Regions from separate parts of the Lysinibacillus sp. FSL K6-1151 genome, predicted to be linked through region 2. Evidence: a T-box and tRNA genes for the amino acid it is inferred to sense, from the RefSeq annotation. Region 2 holds a T-box; the other regions hold tRNA genes.

Region 1 (4,482 bases), 700 kb from region 2:
AAAAAAGCTACTACTGCCCCTGCAAATGACCCAACACCAGCTTGTAAAAATACATGTGTCGGAGCTTGCTGCATCTGTTCAACGATTTCATGTACAAGTGTTGTGTAGCCTTGCATAATCCATAATGGTATTTCTTCGTAGCCATCCCACATCGTATCCTGAATCAGGACCCAGCCATTTTCTTGTGCTAGCTGCGAGGTATAACGCACGGTTTCATCATAATTCATTGTCGTTATTTCAGCATAGGCTCCTTCTTTTTTAATATGCTGTAAACGTTCATCGGCACTGCCAGCTGGCATATATATTCGCGCTTGATACCCCAGTTCACGAGCCGCCCATGCCACACCACGACCATGGTTACCATCTGTTGTTGAAATAAAGGTTAAATTACCTATCTGCGCTTTTACTTCTGATGATTTTAATTGTTCAAACGATAGTTCCTCTATATTTTTCTGGAGTCTATTGGCAACATACTGCGCAATTGCATAAACTCCGCCTAATACTTTAAATGCGTTTAAGCCAAATCGATAGGATTCGTCTTTTACCAAAATTTTTTCTACACCCATCCATGAAGCAAGTGAATCAAGATGATGGAGAGGTGTCTTTTCAAATTGCTCATATGTACGTAGAAATTGCCCCACTTTCTTTACTTGTTCCAATGTAAAATATGGCAGTAAAGCTGTTCCGTCATTTGCTTTATCCAGCTGATTGTGCACCCACTTTAATTTTTCATTCATTCCTATCCCTCCTTTATCATTAGCTTAGTCCATCTAGCTTCAAAATACAAAATTATACAATACAGAACTTACATTTGTCTAAGTTCCTTGTTATGCGTTTATGATCCCCTACGGAAAAGGGAGAAAAATTTCTTAACTTCCTATATAATTAACAAGCCTTCACAGATTCGATGTTCTGTGAAGGCTTCATTTTTATAGTAACTATGTTATCAAATCAATTAAAAAGTGCAGTAGATGTAATTCATCTACTGCACTTAGTATGACCCGTACGGGATTCGAACCCGTGTTACCGCCGTGAAAGGGCGGTGTCTTAACCACTTGACCAACGGGCCAATGGCGGAGAAGGAGGGATTTGAACCCTCGCGCCGGTTACCCGACCTACACCCTTAGCAGGGGCGCCTCTTCAGCCTCTTGAGTACTTCCCCACATAAAAATGGCTCCGAAGGCAGGACTCGAACCTGCGACAACCTGATTAACAGTCAGGTGCTACTACCAACTGAGCTACTTCGGAATAATGATGGGCCTAAATGGACTCGAACCATCGACCTCACGCTTATCAGGCGTGCGCTCTAACCAGCTGAGCTATAGGCCCTTGGAGCGGGTGATGGGAATCGAACCCACGACATCAGCTTGGAAGGCTGAGGTTTTACCATTAAACTACACCCGCATAAATGGTGGGTCAGGACGGAATCGAACCGCCGACACTTAGAGCTTCAATCTAATGCTCTACCAACTGAGCTACTGACCCATTTCGTCCATGCTAAGCTTATTTTCTTTTGCTTTTCATATCTTCTTATGAAAATAATGGCGGTCCCGACCGGGATCGAACCGGCGATCTCCTGCGTGACAGGCAGGCATGTTAACCGCTACACCACGGGACCATTTGGTTGCGGGGGCCGGATTTGAACCAACGACCTTCGGGTTATGAGCCCGACGAGCTACCACTGCTCCACCCCGCGATAATTTTATACGGTTTCGAGTTTTTAAAGCACCATTTATAAAGATTTAAAACTGGAGGAGGTAGAGGGATTCGAACCCCCGCGCGGTGTTACCCGCCTGTCGGTTTTCAAGACCGATCCCTTCAGCCAGACTTGGGTATACCTCCGTTGCAATATATAAATGGTGGACCTTGCAGGACTCGAACCTGCGACCGGACGGTTATGAGCCGTCTGCTCTAACCAACTGAGCTAAAGGTCCTTTAAGATGGCGGCAGAGGGGATCGAACCCCCGACCTTACGGGTATGAACCGTACGCTCTAGCCAGCTGAGCTACGCCGCCAGGATCTTTATACTGGTTAATTTATTATGGTGGAGCCTAGCGGGATCGAACCGCTGACCTCCTGCGTGCAAGGCAGGCGCTCTCCCAGCTGAGCTAAGGCCCCATAATTTCTTTGGAAATGGTCGGGAAGACAGGATTCGAACCTGCGACCCCTTGGTCCCAAACCAAGTGCTCTACCAAGCTGAGCTACTTCCCGTTCTTTTTGGCGCGCCCGACAGGAGTCGAACCCATAACCTTCTGATCCGTAGTCAGACGCTCTATCCAATTGAGCTACGGGCGCATTAAAAATGGTGCCGAGGACCGGAATCGAACCGGTACGGTAGTCACCTACCGCAGGATTTTAAGTCCTGTGCGTCTGCCAGTTCCGCCACCCCGGCACATTTGGAGCGGAAGACGAGGTTCGAACTCGCGACCCCCACCTTGGCAAGGTGGTGTTCTACCACTGAACTACTTCCGCATGTGCATAAGTTTTTTTATCTGGCAATGAAATAATGGTGCGGGTGAAGGGAGTCGAACCCCCACGCCTTGCGGCGCTAGATCCTAAGTCTAGTGCGTCTGCCAATTCCGCCACACCCGCTTATTATTATTTAAAAATGGTGAGCCATGAAGGACTCGAACCTTCGACCCTCTGATTAAAAGTCAGATGCTCTACCAACTGAGCTAATGGCTCTAAAAAATGGTGCCGGCTATAGGAATCGAACCCACGACCTACTGATTACAAGTCAGTTGCTCTACCTGCTGAGCTAAACCGGCATATGGTGGAGGATGACGGGCTCGAACCGCCGACCCTCTGCTTGTAAGGCAGATGCTCTCCCAGCTGAGCTAATCCTCCTGGGTATTATGCCTAGCGACGTCCTACTCTCACAGGGGGAAGCCCCCAACTACCATCGGCGCTAAAGAGCTTAACTTCCGTGTTCGGTATGGGAACGGGTGTGACCTCTTTGCCATCATCACTAGACTTGCACATGGATGTGCTGGCTTCTGCGTTCTTAGCAGAAGTTTCTTTATGTATCTTGTTTTGAAGTTGTTTACCTGTCCTTCAAGACAAGAATTATTGTATAACGTTTTCTCACATTGTGCAATACTTTTTTATAAAAAAAAGAAATTATTACTTTTTGAAGTTATTTTTGCTAAGTAAGAGAAAATATTGCCCTGCAAAATATTATAACAATTGTTGTTTCAAAAGAAAACAATTATTTTATTTCACCTATTTTCTTAGCTTATAATCTATTTCTAAACAAGGAAAGGGTATAGAAAACCCTTCACTTGTTGTTTCATTAAATAGTTAAAAGCTCTTGTTTCAATCTTAGAATTTCTTCAAATGTAGTGGAAGCTCCAAAAGATAGTCTAAAAAATTGGCGTGCTGCTTCCAAAGAGTAACCCATTGATAAAATGGCTTTCGTTCCAGATTCACTATGAATATCACATGCACTACCCGTCGAAATACAGATTCCTGCCTCATTTAACTTTAAAAGAACATATTGTCCCTCTATTTTATCCATCATTACGCCACAAATAGTAGGCAATTGTTGGTTACATTCTATTAATTGGCATGTTTCAGGCAAATTGTTTTTCAAAAATCTTCTTAAAGTCTCATAATGTTGTCTTTCATATTGATAGTTTTCAATTGCTGCCGCAAAGGCTACAATTGCTGGTGTATCTAATGTGCCGCCTCTTAAACCCCTCTCATGAGTCACACCCGGTGTTAAGGCAGGTACTCGGAGCGCAGGATTCAGATAGACAGCACCACACCCCTTTGGTCCACCTATTTTATGAGCTGAGATTGTGATGGCATCTACTCCACTTGGTATAGCAAGCTTCCCAAATGATTGTACACAGTCAATATGGCTGAAAACATCAGATTTTTTAGCCATCTCTATTATTTTCTCTACAGGCTGAATAGCACCAATTTCAGAATTGACATGTTGAATTGTAATCAAAGCCGTATCTTTGCGGATTGCTTGCTGTAATTGTTCAAGGTCAATCCATCCATCCATCTGTAAAGGCAATTTTGTCACTATAAAACCCATTTTCTCAAGCGTATTCAACGCTGCATGCACAGACGTATGCTCAGCTTGAGATGAAATAATGTGTTTTCCTTTTTTAGAGGCCAGCGCTAATGACAAGATAGCCAGGATATTTCCTTCTGTCCCGCTCCCTGTAAAAATAATACCGTCACTATTTACGCCTAAAGCATTGGCTACAACCTCTCTTGATTGCTGGACAAAATAATAGGCTTGTCCTCCTAAATCATGAAGACTTGCACTATTTCCATAATACCGCTGTGCTACCTCTACATAAGCTGCAAGAGCCTCCTTCGTCATCGGTGATGTCGCAGCATAATCCATATAAATCATTGTCTTCTCCCTCTCTAGTTCATCAAGTCTTGTTTTCTTTTTTATTTTATGTAAAGATAAGTGTCAAGACAACTGTAAAGAGGGTATAACTATGGATGTAAAGGCAGATG
Region 2 (8,010 bases):
AAAGTGGAATGTACAATCAATGGTATCGGTGAACGTGCAGGTAATGCTGCATTAGAGGAAGTTGTCATGGCGCTAAAAACTCGTAGCTCCGTCTACAACGCTGAGACACGTATCAATACAAAAGAGATTATGAATACTTCACGCCTTGTTTCTAGCTTTATGGGTCTAGATGTCCAGGTCAATAAAGCTATTACGGGAGATAATGCGTTTGCGCATTCTTCTGGTATTCATCAGGATGGTTTGCTAAAATCTCGTGATGCTTATGAAATTGTTCACCCTGAAGATGTAGGTCTTGATGATATGGAGCTAGTACTAACAGCTCGCTCTGGTCGCCATGCAGTAAAAAATGCCCTTGAAAAATTAGGGTTTACTAATCTTTCTACAGATGAATTTGAAGGCATTTTTGAAGGCTTCTTAAAGCTAGCGGATGCGAAAAAGGAAGTATATGATCACGACTTATACGTTATTGTGGAAAGCTATTATGAAAAACATGATGCCAATAATAAAAATGCCACACATTATAGTGACCAATTCTTTGATATCGACGATCTACAAGTCGTCAGCAATACTAGCTTTCCTTCTGCAAGTGTGAAAGTTCGTAAAGGCGGCGAAGTCTTTAAAGCAAGTGCAGTAGGCTCTGGCCCAATCGATGCCTTATATTCAGCCATTGCAGAAATTACAAACATAGATATAAAACTAGTGGAATACAATATCAATAGTGTTTCACGAGGCAAAGAGGCTTTAGGTAAGGTGAAAATTACGATTGAGTATGATGGCGAAAAGTATATTGCCAAAGCAGCTGATACAGATATTCTAAAGGCAAGTGCCCTAGCCTATATTAATGCTATCAATAGCATTGTTGTAGCAAAATTAACACCTGTGATGAATTAAATTGAATTGAAAAAAGCAGTATGACGTATGTGAACTACCCCGTAAAAATTAGACATCAATCTATCTTTTTGGGGTCAGATCATATGAGTCATACTGCTTTTTCAAATCTAACGACTGTCCCTCACTAATTTTTGATACTCTTCTTCAATTCGTTCAATGTCAAGACGGTCAAACAAAGGAGCTACTGCTTGAATCATTTGAGGCAATTCTACTTGTTCATGCCACATCATTTCCTGTATGCCTAACATATTCCTTACCTTCTCTGCTGAAAATGGTAAGAAAGGATGCAGTAGCTGTCCTAAATTAGCAATAATATAGACACAGGTTGCTAGTGTACGATTACTAGCCTCCACATTTTCTTTTACTTGTTGCCATGGCTGTTGTACGTCAAAATAGCGATTAGCCCCTCGAATATACTCAAAAATGGCTTCTAACGCTTGTTTAAAATGCCCTCCTTCAATCAGCCTGCCCGCTTCATTAAACAGCTGAACGGTTTGTTTACGAATATTGCTATCTACTTCAGCCTGTGGCACCTGGCTGGCAAAGGATTTCTCAATAAACTTCAATGTACGATTGACAAAATTACCATAGGCACCGAGTAATTCACTATTATGACTGTAAATAAATTCTCGCCATGAAAAATCAGTATCACGGTTTTCTGGCGCATTCATCGTTAAGAAGTAGCGAATGGCGTCTGCGTCATAACGACTTAAAATATACGGAACCCACACAGCCCAATTTTGACTAGTTGATAATTTTCGTTTTTCTAATGTTAAATATTCGTTCGATACGATATGTGTTGGTAATGCTTGCGCCCCAATTCCCATTAAAATAGCTGGCCAAATAACCGTATGGAAAGGAATATTATCCTTCCCATGGACATAATACGAAATGGTCTCTTCATTCCATAAATCTTCAATCGCTATTTGATGCTCTTTTGCCCACTCTAGACTTGCTGATAGATAACCAGCTACTGCTTCAATCCATACATATATTTTTTTCCCTTCAAAGCCTGGCACTGGGACATCTATGCCGTTTGGTAAATCTCTTGTTACTGCTCGGTCAGGAACCCCTTCTGCCAAGTAACGCTCCGTTAAACCTAAAGCATTATCTCGCCAACGTTTATGGGCCTTCGCTTCTGCCACATAAGACTCCAATCTACCTTGAAATTGACTAAAGGTAAAATAAAAATGCTCTGTCTCACGAATAACAGGCTCATTGCCACATATTTTGCAACGTTTATCTATTAAATCCAGTGGGTCTAAGATTTCTGAGCAGTTATCACATTGATCTCCCCTTGCTTTTGCACCACAATTTGGGCAAATTCCTTCAACAAATCGATCGGGTAGAAATTGTTGATCCGTCTCACAGTAAGCCTGTTCAATTTTCTTTTTGTATAAAAAATTGTTAGCTAGTAGCTGTAAAAATAGGCCCTTTACGGATTCATGATGGTGTTCTGCATCTGTTCTAGTGTATAAATCATAGGTAAATCCTAAATCACGAAAGCACTGCGTAAATTCAGCATGATAGTGATTGGCAATGGCCTCTGTTGTTGTATTTTCTTGTGCTGCACGAATAGAAATAGGTGTACCATTACAATCACTGCCTGATACATATAAAACCTGCTCACCTTTTTGTCGGTAATATCTAGCCAAAATATCACCTGGTAATAGTGCGGCAACATGCCCTAAATGCAAAGAACCATTTGCATATGGCCAAGCGCCTCCAATAACAATTGTCATTCTAGTTTGCTCCCCTCACTAAAAAATGGTAAAAAAAAAATCGTCCTAATCAAATCTGATTAGGACGAGTATACCCGTGTTACCACCTATATTTACAAATAGCTCACACTATTTTTCTCCATCAGTACGTCTCCATTCAAAATGAGAGATACTGCCGCTGTTGTAACGAGTGCCCATCTCGTCGTAATCTACTTGCTAAAAAGCTTTCGGTACGAAGCTCAAAGGTCATTTTCAAAAGGGTTCATTTACCTCATTTCCACCAACAGAGGCTCTCTACAAAATGCTGCTCCAATTTACTTTTCCTTTTCAATGCTTTTCCTATAGGATTGGCACTATTTTACGCTTTCTAGTGATGAAATGCAATCATTGTCGTTAAATCAACTCTATTTTTCGATAAAGATTAAAATTTAAGCGATTAATTGAATGTGATGTTTAATAACGCTGTTAAATCATCTATTATAATGTCTGCCTTTTGCAATTCGTTATCCTGTGCAAAGTCAAAACGAACGCCTATCGACTGTAGTTGATTGTCATGTGCAGCCTGAATATCCGACGAACGATCTCCCACCACTACCCCGTTCTCGATTTCATTTTCTTCTACAACTCGTTTTACTAGATCTGATTTATGCCCACTTGCAATAGATTGAATGCTGTAGATTCCCTTTATAAAACGCTCTAATTGATAGGTTTCAACAATCGCCTGTAAATAGTCAACCTGTCCATTACTCGCTATGTATAACGGATAATTCTCTGATAATGTTGCAAGAGTTTGTTCAGCATGTGGATATAAAGCTCCCTGATGATTGCGTATTTGCTCAATCAGCTTTACATGGAACAAAACATTGCTCTCTTCACGTATCTCTATTGCATGCATAGGACATAATGTTTCCCACACAACAGGTAAAGGAACGCCCATTATTTCTCTGTATTTTTCTATCGGTGTTTCTCCTTGCCACAAGCCACTTGTCCGTAGCACATCAAATGTTGCGTCGAGCGCAGGCTCTAATATAAGATTTGTTTGAAATAACGTGCCATCCATATCAAAAATAAAAGCTTTGTTCATAGAATCACTCCCTGATTAATTATCAAAAAACGTCATGTGAGGCTTTTCCTGCTTATAATAAGCCAAACGATCTTGCAAAGTTCCTGTATGAAATTCAAATTTATGACCATCAGGGTCTGTAAAGTAAATCGATTTTTTGTCCTTCTCATCTCTTTGACGCCCTGTTAAAATATTGACCTTTAATTGTAGCAATTTATCATACATTTTGTCATAGTTATCCTCACAAATAGTAAAGGCGATGTGGGTATAGGAATGATGGATTTCATTCCGTGGTATATCCCTCTCTACATTCAGGGCGAGCCACAGCCCATTTACATCAAAATAGGCTGTGCTTTTCCCCTTTACTAGCAATTTTGCATCGAAAACATTTTCATAGAATGCGATGGATTCCTCTAAATTGGATACAGAAAATAGTAAATGATTAATATGTTGAATGGTCATAACTAAGCTCCTAATGCTTATTTTTTACCTTTTTTTATTCCTTTAGAAATCTGCTTCCATTTACGTTGCTCCTCAAGTTTCGCCTGTGCATTGGTTTTGCGTTCCATATAAGCTAATTCTCTTTGGAGCTTAAAGTAGCTTTGGAGGCGATATTGATCCAACTCTCCATCAACAATAGCTTGCTGGACAGCACAATAAGGCTCTTTTTGATGAGTACAATCACGATAACGACAAGCTGTTGCTAGTTCCTCAATATCTTGAAAGCTTGAAGCTAAACTATCACCTTGATCCCATAATTGAAGCTCACGCATCCCTGGTGTATCGATTAAACAGCCCCCATCTGGTAATATGACTAACTCTCGATGAGTAGTTGTATGACGACCCTTAGCATCTTCCTCACGAATACCAGCAACCTTCATCAGCATCTCCCCACACAAAGCATTTGTTAAGGTCGACTTCCCTGCCCCTGAAGAGCCTAGCAATGCCCCTGTCACTCCCTCCGTGAACAATGTCTTAATTTCCATTAAGCCTTCGCCCGATAAAGCACTCGTCACAAAAATATCTACACCAAATGCTACAGACTCAACTTCTTGTACCAAGCTTGCAGTATCCTCACATAAATCTGCCTTCGTCAGGACAATCACTGGCCTTGCCCCTGAATCCCAGGCAGCTACTAAATATCTCTCCAAACGTCGAATATTAAAATCAGCGTTCAAGCTCATAACAAGTAACACGATATCGACATTTGATGCGACAATCTGTTCTTGAATTTCAGTTCCTGCAACTTTACGTGAAAATACAGATTTTCGTTGGAATAGCTGATGAATAATTGCTCGTTCCTCACCGGGCATTTTCTCTACTAGCACCCAATCACCAACTGCTGGATAGTCCTCCCGAGCTAAAGACGTATACGCATAATGACCAGCAATTGTCGCAAGCCATTCGCCCTCTTCGGCTAACACTCGGTAAGAATGCTTATGCTCTAATGTAACCCTTGCAGGCACACAATTCTTCAATTTAGGCTGTTTTTTCATTTCCATCATTTGCTCTTCAAAATACGTTGTAAAACCTACTGTTGTTAAATTCAATTTATTTTCCTCCTAAACGTACATATCCTTGACGCCTCAGCGCAATGTCTGTAATATCCGCCAGAGACTCTATCGTCATTCAGCATTTTTTGAACCACGAAAAAAACCTTGTAGCTGCAATTCGGCAGTTACAAGGTTTCACAGGCACGTTTAAAAGATACACAAATACCCCGAGTTATAGCACGGCGTCACTTTGTATATTTTAGGCGTGTGAAATGGAACAAACCGAATTGCAGTTCGCTAAAAATAGATCTATTCATCATGTCACATCACCTTCTTTCCATTTAGTTGTTATCAATATAGCTAAATTTTCAGAAATTGTCAATTATAATCTTATAAGCATTTATTCTAATCCTTGACGCATAGAATGAACAAGACCACTAAATGCGAGGAGATGTTGAATTGCCTAAAATCATTTCTATTAGCACACATCAACCACCTTACACATTACAGCAATCAAATGCAGAGGAACTAACGAAAGAGCTTTTCTATGCAAAAATCCCAAAACTAGAGCGCTACTTAAAGGTTTTTGAAAATGGTGGCATCGACACCCGCCATTTTTGTGTTCCATCAGAATGGCATCGTACGAATCACTCCTTTGAGGAACGCAATGATTTATATATTGAATTAGCTACACAATACAGCGTGAACGTCATCCAGGCATGTTTAGAAAATGATGCTTTTTTATCTTCACCCATTTCTCCCGAAGAGATTGATGCTATCATTTTTGTCAGTAGTACTGGCATTTCAACACCAAGCATTGATGCGCGTGTGATGAATAAACTTCCCTTTTCAGATCGACTGAAACGTATTCCACTATGGGGGTTAGGATGTGCTGGCGGAGCAGCAGGTGTAAGTAGAGCCTTTGATTTTTGTAAAGCCCATCCACATGCGAAGGTGCTTGTCGTTTGTGTCGAGTTATGTAGCCTCACTTTTCAGCCAAATGATTTTTCTAAAAGTAATTTAATCGGTGCTTCTCTTTTTGCAGATGGTGCTGCTTGTATTCTCGTTTGCGGAGACGACTTAACCATCGATACGAAAAAAACAACACCTTCTATTTTGGCAACAGGCTCTAAATGGATGCCAGATTCAGAAAATGTGATGGGTTGGAATGTAAAAAACAATGGACTTCATGTTATTTTTCAAAAAAGTATTCCTGCCATTATTACTAATTGGCTTGGACCATTCATTGAAAAATTTTTAATGGAACAAGGACTATATAGTGAGCAACTTACTCATTTCATCGCTCATCCTGGAGGGAAAAAGGTTTTAAAAGCTTATGAAGATACACTTTATTTGTCTCCCCAAAAAACCGACATTTCTCGGGAAATATTGCGCCAACATGGCAATATGTCATCACCAACTGTGTTGTATGTATTAGAGCAATTTATGCTACATGAAGGACAAGTGGAGGATACAGGTTTACTCGTCGCTCTTGGCCCTGGTTTTTGTGCAGAAGCTGTATTATTAAACTGGAGGGAGTAACATGATCTTCTATCTTATTTTAACTATTGTCATTCTACAAAGACTGACAGAGGTTGTCATTGCCAAACGCAATGAGAAATGGATGTTTTCACAAGGAGCCTATGAAGTAGGTGCCTCTCATTATCCCTATATGGTCACAATGCATGTTAGTTTTTTTCTGTTTTTAATTGTAGAAATCGTCACAAATAACAATGGTATCTCGCCCTTATTCCCATTATTTTTTCTATTATTTATAGCTGTGCAAGCCTTAAGGATTTGGTGTATTCGCTCTTTGGGCTCCTTTTGGAATACAAAAATTCTTATATTACCTGATGCTCAAGTTGTCCGTAAAGGGCCATATGAATATATGCGTCATCCCAATTATGCGGTAGTTTGTTTGGAAATCCTTTTACTACCTCTCATGTTTCAGGCTTACTTTACAGCATTTTGTTTTACATTATTAAATATTACAATGCTTTCTGTACGAATTCCTATAGAAGAAAAAGCATTACGAGATGCTACTAATTATAATCGTGTATTTCAAAAGAAGATTTCGGAGTCTTAACCGAAATCTTCTTTTCTTCTTAATGCCATTCCCAGTTGAATGGGTCCTGTAGACGCTCCCAAGGATTATGGAACTCTTCATCCGTTAATAAACAGTTGTCCAATTGTTTGATTATATCTTCTCGATTTAAATCAATCCCAATAATAACAAGCTGTGTCATTCGATCTCCAAATTCCTCATCCCAATCCTCCAATACTTCAGGACTTTGCTGAAATACATCCTGCTGCTGTGCTTTAGGTAGGGCTGCTACCCAATAAGAAACAGGTTCAATTTTTGCAGATGACCCAGCCTGAGATAATAATAGTGCAACATCCTGATGTCTTGCACTCCAAACAATTCCCTTTGCTCGTACAATCGATTCTGGCATTTGATCACACCACTCGACAAAACGCATCGGATGGAAGGGTCTTTTGCTTTTATAGGTGAATGAAGATATCCCATACTCTTCTGTCTCTGGTGTATGATTTTCATGACCAAGCTCTAATTCCTTTAGCCAACCAGCCGACTCTGAAACCCGTTCAAAGTCAAAGCGACCTGTATTTAAAATATCTGCTGGATCAATCACACCGTTTGTTGTACGAATAAGTTTCGCTTCTGGTTGCAATGCACGCAAAATACGTTCTAACCGTTCAAGCTCCTCTGCCGATACTAAATCACACTTATTTAAGACCAGAACGTCACAAAATTCAATTTGATCAATGAGCAGATCCGCAACATCACGTTCATCTAATTCACCAACCGCTTCCTTACGCTCTA
Region 3 (4,482 bases), 390 kb from region 2:
CTCCTCACCGTTTGAGAAATGGGGGGACGCAGTAGGATAGGGTAAGCGCGCTGTTGGTTATGCGCGTCCAAGCAGTAAGGCGTGTGTGTAGGCAAATCCGCACACTGTAACGTTGAGCTGTGATGGCGAGTCCGTATGGACGAAGTTCCTGATTTCACACTGCCAAGAAAAGCCTCTATCGAGGTGAGAGGTGCCCGTACCGCAAACCGACACAGGTAGTCGAGGAGAGAATCCTAAGGTGTGCGAGAGAACTCTCGTTAAGGAACTCGGCAAAATGACCCCGTAACTTCGGGAGAAGGGGTGCTCTTGAGCGTGCAAGCGCATGAGAGCCGCAGTGAATAGGCCCAGGCGACTGTTTAGCAAAAACACAGGTCTCTGCAAAACCGTAAGGTGACGTATAGGGGCTGACGCCTGCCCGGTGCTGGAAGGTTAAGAGGAGTGGTTAGCGCAAGCGAAGCTGCGAATTGAAGCCCCAGTAAACGGCGGCCGTAACTATAACGGTCCTAAGGTAGCGAAATTCCTTGTCGGGTAAGTTCCGACCCGCACGAAAGGCGTAACGATCTGGGCACTGTCTCAACGAGAGACTCGGTGAAATTATAGTACCTGTGAAGATGCAGGTTACCCGCGACAGGACGGAAAGACCCCGTGGAGCTTTACTGTAGCCTGATATTGAATTTTGGTACAACTTGTACAGGATAGGTAGGAGCCAGAGATCTCGGAGCGCCAGCTTCGAAGGAGGCGTCGGTGGGATACTACCCTGGTTGTATTGAAATTCTAACCCATGCCCCTTAGCGGGGCAGGAGACAGTGTCAGGCGGACAGTTTGACTGGGGCGGTCGCCTCCTAAAAGGTAACGGAGGCGCCCAAAGGTTCCCTCAGAATGGTTGGAAATCATTCGTAGAGTGTAAAGGCACAAGGGAGCTTGACTGCGAGACCTACAAGTCGAGCAGGGTCGAAAGACGGGCTTAGTGATCCGGTGGTTCCGCATGGAAGGGCCATCGCTCAACGGATAAAAGCTACCCCGGGGATAACAGGCTTATCTCCCCCAAGAGTCCACATCGACGGGGAGGTTTGGCACCTCGATGTCGGCTCATCGCATCCTGGGGCTGTAGTCGGTCCCAAGGGTTGGGCTGTTCGCCCATTAAAGCGGTACGCGAGCTGGGTTCAGAACGTCGTGAGACAGTTCGGTCCCTATCCGTCGTGGGCGTAGGAAATTTGAGAGGAGCTGTCCTTAGTACGAGAGGACCGGGATGGACACACCGCTGGTGTACCAGTTGTCTTGCCAAAGGCATCGCTGGGTAGCTATGTGTGGACGGGATAAGTGCTGAAAGCATCTAAGCATGAAGCCCCCCTCAAGATGAGATTTCCCATTACGCAAGTAAGTAAGATCCCTCAAAGACGATGAGGTAGATAGGTTCGAGGTGGAAGTGTGGTGACACATGGAGCTGACGAATACTAATCGATCGAGGACTTAACCAAAATGTTTGAACCATTCAATGTACGTTTATCCAGTTTTGAAAGAATAAAAAATATTATAATATACTTGTAATTTTGATAAAATATGTTATAATAAGTATTGTCTTTCAAATAGTCTAGTGATGATGGCAAAGAGGTCACACCCGTTCCCATACCGAACACGGAAGTTAAGCTCTTTAGCGCCGATGGTAGTTGGGGGCTTCCCCCTGTGAGAGTAGGACGTCGCTAGGCTATATACTAAAATTATTCCGAAGTAGCTCAGTTGGTAGTAGCACCTGACTGTTAATCAGGTTGTCGCAGGTTCGAGTCCTGCCTTCGGAGCCATTCTTGGAGAGTTGTCCGAGTGGCCGAAGGAGCACGATTGGAAATCGTGTAGGCGGTTAACACTGTCTCAAGGGTTCAAATCCCTTACTCTCCGCCAGCACTTTGATTTATTCCAAAAGTTGGCCCCTTGGTCAAGTGGTTAAGACACCGCCCTTTCACGGCGGTAACACGGGTTCGAATCCCGTAGGGGTCACCATTTAAATACCCAGATGGAGGATTAGCTCAGCTGGGAGAGCATCTGCCTTACAAGCAGAGGGTCGGCGGTTCGAGCCCGTCATCCTCCACCATTATTTTTACAATAGTATATGATTATCGCGGGGTGGAGCAGTGGTAGCTCGTCGGGCTCATAACCCGAAGGTCGTTGGTTCAAATCCGGCCCCCGCAACCAAATGGTCCCGTGGTGTAGCGGTTAACATGCCTGCCTGTCACGCAGGAGATCGCCGGTTCGATCCCGGTCGGGACCGCCATTTTTTTTAATAACAAGGGTCAGTAGCTCAGTTGGTAGAGCATTAGATTGAAGCTCTAAGTGTCGGCGGTTCGATTCCGTCCTGACCCATCATTTTTTTTGCCGGTGTAGCTCAGTTGGTAGAGCAACTGACTTGTAATCAGTAGGTCGTGGGTTCGACTCCTATCGCCGGCACCATGTATTCCCGGAGGGGTAGCGAAGTGGCTAAACGCGGCGGACTGTAAATCCGCTCCTTAGGGTTCGGCGGTTCGAATCCGTCCCCCTCCACCAGTTTTATTATTATAGGGGCATAGTTCAACGGTAGAATAGAGGTCTCCAAAACCTTTGGTGTGGGTTCGATTCCTACTGCCCCTGCCAATTAATTTTATGGCGATTGTGGCGAAGTGGTTAACGCACCGGATTGTGGTTCCGGCATTCGTGGGTTCGATTCCCATCAGTCGCCCCATTTAAAGTAAAATTAATAAAAATCAAATCATAATATAATGGCGATTGTGGCGAAGTGGTTAACGCACCGGATTGTGGTTCCGGCACTCGTGGGTTCGATTCCCATCAGTCGCCCCATTTATATAATTATCTTTTGGGGTATAGCCAAGCGGTAAGGCAACGGATTTTGATTCCGTCATGCCCTGGTTCGAATCCAGGTACCCCAGCCATTTTTGCGGAAGTAGTTCAGTGGTAGAACACCACCTTGCCAAGGTGGGGGTCGCGAGTTCGAACCTCGTCTTCCGCTCCAACTTCGATGGCGGCATAGCCAAGTGGTAAGGCACAGGTCTGCAACACCTTTATCACCGGTTCAAATCCGGTTGCCGCCTCCATATTTTAACTCTAATCGGTGTATCCGATTTTTTTTATCTCCATTATGCCGGTGTGGCGGAATTGGCAGACGCGCACGACTCAAAATCGTGTTCCTTTGGAGTGTCGGTTCGACCCCGACCACCGGTATCCTAGACAGTATGTTAAAACTGTCTATAGAAACGTTTCTTACTTAGTGTAAGAAGCGTTTTTTTATTTGTCATCAATAATAATATTGCATTTTAAACCTCGCGTGAATGATTAAAATTTCTTATGCCAAAAGAGGATATAAATACATACATATTGAATAAACAGTAAATACGAAGGTAGGTGTGGAACATGATTATAAGGGAAGCAAAATTGTCGGATGCTAAAGGCATAGCAAAAGTTCATGTAGATAGTTGGAAGAATACTTATAAAAATATTCTTCCTACCGAGTATTTAGAAAAATTGTCTTATGAGCAAAGAACAGAATTATGGGTAAGGAACATCTCTAAAGTTGATCATTATGTCTTTGTTGCAGAAAACAATAATGGGGAAATTATTGGATTTACTGATGGTGGTAAGAGAGCTGAAAATGAAATTGAAGGGTCTGGGGATTTAACATCCATCTACATTTTAGATCAATTTCAGGGTCAAGGAATAGGCAGTAAACTAGTCAATAAATTGTTTACTAAGTTGAAAGCATTAGGCTATGAAAAAATATTTGTTGAGGTTTTAGAGGATAATCAGTCGAAGCGTTTTTATGAGAGATTGGGTGCTAGATTAGAAAAAACGGAAAAGATTAATATAGGAAATAAAGACTTAGACTTATTAATTTATGTGTGGAGTAATATAGATCCTGTTCTTTATCAAACTAAAGGAATAGGAAAGGCTGATTAAAATAAGTAGCATTGGTGGTGAAAATTTTGCATCCCATACAACGAAATGAAATACCTAAAGACATAGTTGAGTATGTTGGAGGAGTTATCCATATTTATTTTCCAAGACAAGGACATACATCGGATGTAGGAATTCTTAATTCTAAAAGAGGAATATTCGTTTTAAAAAGAACAAAAGGAACACAATTTTGTTCCTGGTTAACGAAAGAAGCAACTGTCCTTAAACATTTATCAAAATCTACATTACCAGTTCCAACGTTGCATTATTTTATTGAACAACCATTAGAAAATCAGTCATGGGCTTTAATGGCATATTTAGAAGGCGACACCGTTAGAAGTGCACTAGAAAATGAGATTAAAGAGGAAAACAGACATGAAATAATATTTAATTTTGGAAAGATCCTTTCTGCCATTCATTCAACCCGATGTCCACAAGAGTTAGTAAAAAACACACCATGGATAGACGATATGTTGGGACAAGCTGAGTGTAATTTGAAAAATTTTAAAGTAGATGGCACTCCAAAATTATTAGATAAATTGAAAA

Evidence for each region. The T-box of region 2 lies ahead of metG (methionine--tRNA ligase). A T-box ahead of a tRNA ligase gene usually reads a tRNA of that ligase, here a tRNA-Met.
Region 1: it encodes a tRNA-Met, which carries the amino acid that the T-box ahead of metG (methionine--tRNA ligase) is inferred to sense. The anticodon was not compared.
Region 3: it encodes a tRNA-Met, which carries the amino acid that the T-box ahead of metG (methionine--tRNA ligase) is inferred to sense. The anticodon was not compared.

Annotation. Positions count from the first base shown of each region.
Region 1 covers NZ_CP152040.1:3,585,046-3,589,527, forward strand. The annotation lists gene MHI04_RS17120 (diaminopropionate ammonia-lyase) at 1-737, opposite strand, end outside; tRNA gene MHI04_RS17125 (tRNA-Glu) at 998-1,069, opposite strand; tRNA gene MHI04_RS17130 (tRNA-Ser) at 1,072-1,162, opposite strand; tRNA gene MHI04_RS17135 (tRNA-Asn) at 1,172-1,248, opposite strand; tRNA gene MHI04_RS17140 (tRNA-Ile) at 1,256-1,329, opposite strand; tRNA gene MHI04_RS17145 (tRNA-Gly) at 1,331-1,404, opposite strand; tRNA gene MHI04_RS17150 (tRNA-Phe) at 1,410-1,485, opposite strand; tRNA gene MHI04_RS17155 (tRNA-Asp) at 1,543-1,618, opposite strand; tRNA gene MHI04_RS17160 (tRNA-Met) at 1,622-1,696, opposite strand; tRNA gene MHI04_RS17165 (tRNA-Ser) at 1,750-1,842, opposite strand; tRNA gene MHI04_RS17170 (tRNA-Ile) at 1,858-1,934, opposite strand; tRNA gene MHI04_RS17175 (tRNA-Met) at 1,942-2,015, opposite strand; tRNA gene MHI04_RS17180 (tRNA-Ala) at 2,043-2,118, opposite strand; tRNA gene MHI04_RS17185 (tRNA-Pro) at 2,135-2,211, opposite strand; tRNA gene MHI04_RS17190 (tRNA-Arg) at 2,219-2,295, opposite strand; tRNA gene MHI04_RS17195 (tRNA-Leu) at 2,304-2,392, opposite strand; tRNA gene MHI04_RS17200 (tRNA-Gly) at 2,398-2,472, opposite strand; tRNA gene MHI04_RS17205 (tRNA-Leu) at 2,508-2,592, opposite strand; tRNA gene MHI04_RS17210 (tRNA-Lys) at 2,610-2,685, opposite strand; tRNA gene MHI04_RS17215 (tRNA-Thr) at 2,693-2,768, opposite strand; tRNA gene MHI04_RS17220 (tRNA-Val) at 2,772-2,847, opposite strand; rRNA gene rrf (5S ribosomal RNA) at 2,858-2,973, opposite strand; gene MHI04_RS17230 (cysteine desulfurase family protein) at 3,293-4,363, opposite strand; gene nadB (L-aspartate oxidase) at 4,464-4,482, shown strand, end outside.
Region 2 covers NZ_CP152040.1:4,285,235-4,293,244, forward strand. The annotation lists gene MHI04_RS20700 (2-isopropylmalate synthase) at 1-891, shown strand, start outside; gene metG (methionine--tRNA ligase) at 999-2,633, opposite strand; T-box leader at 2,691-2,952, opposite strand; gene MHI04_RS20710 (HAD-IA family hydrolase) at 3,049-3,696, opposite strand; gene fosM (FosM family fosfomycin resistance protein) at 3,712-4,137, opposite strand; gene rsgA (ribosome small subunit-dependent GTPase A) at 4,155-5,225, opposite strand; gene MHI04_RS20725 (3-oxoacyl-[acyl-carrier-protein] synthase III C-terminal domain-containing protein) at 5,628-6,710, shown strand; gene MHI04_RS20730 (isoprenylcysteine carboxyl methyltransferase family protein) at 6,712-7,254, shown strand; gene MHI04_RS20735 (GTP-binding protein) at 7,274-8,010, opposite strand, start outside.
Region 3 covers NZ_CP152040.1:3,895,596-3,900,077, reverse strand. The annotation lists rRNA gene MHI04_RS18895 (23S ribosomal RNA) at 1-1,478, shown strand, start outside; rRNA gene rrf (5S ribosomal RNA) at 1,591-1,706, shown strand; tRNA gene MHI04_RS18885 (tRNA-Asn) at 1,723-1,799, shown strand; tRNA gene MHI04_RS18880 (tRNA-Ser) at 1,805-1,896, shown strand; tRNA gene MHI04_RS18875 (tRNA-Glu) at 1,921-1,995, shown strand; tRNA gene MHI04_RS18870 (tRNA-Val) at 2,011-2,086, shown strand; tRNA gene MHI04_RS18865 (tRNA-Met) at 2,113-2,187, shown strand; tRNA gene MHI04_RS18860 (tRNA-Asp) at 2,191-2,266, shown strand; tRNA gene MHI04_RS18855 (tRNA-Phe) at 2,283-2,355, shown strand; tRNA gene MHI04_RS18850 (tRNA-Thr) at 2,367-2,442, shown strand; tRNA gene MHI04_RS18845 (tRNA-Tyr) at 2,452-2,535, shown strand; tRNA gene MHI04_RS18840 (tRNA-Trp) at 2,549-2,622, shown strand; tRNA gene MHI04_RS18835 (tRNA-His) at 2,635-2,710, shown strand; tRNA gene MHI04_RS18830 (tRNA-His) at 2,751-2,826, shown strand; tRNA gene MHI04_RS18825 (tRNA-Gln) at 2,844-2,918, shown strand; tRNA gene MHI04_RS18820 (tRNA-Gly) at 2,924-2,998, shown strand; tRNA gene MHI04_RS18815 (tRNA-Cys) at 3,007-3,080, shown strand; tRNA gene MHI04_RS18810 (tRNA-Leu) at 3,127-3,207, shown strand; gene MHI04_RS18805 (GNAT family N-acetyltransferase) at 3,397-3,939, shown strand; gene MHI04_RS18800 (phosphotransferase) at 3,966-4,482, shown strand, end outside.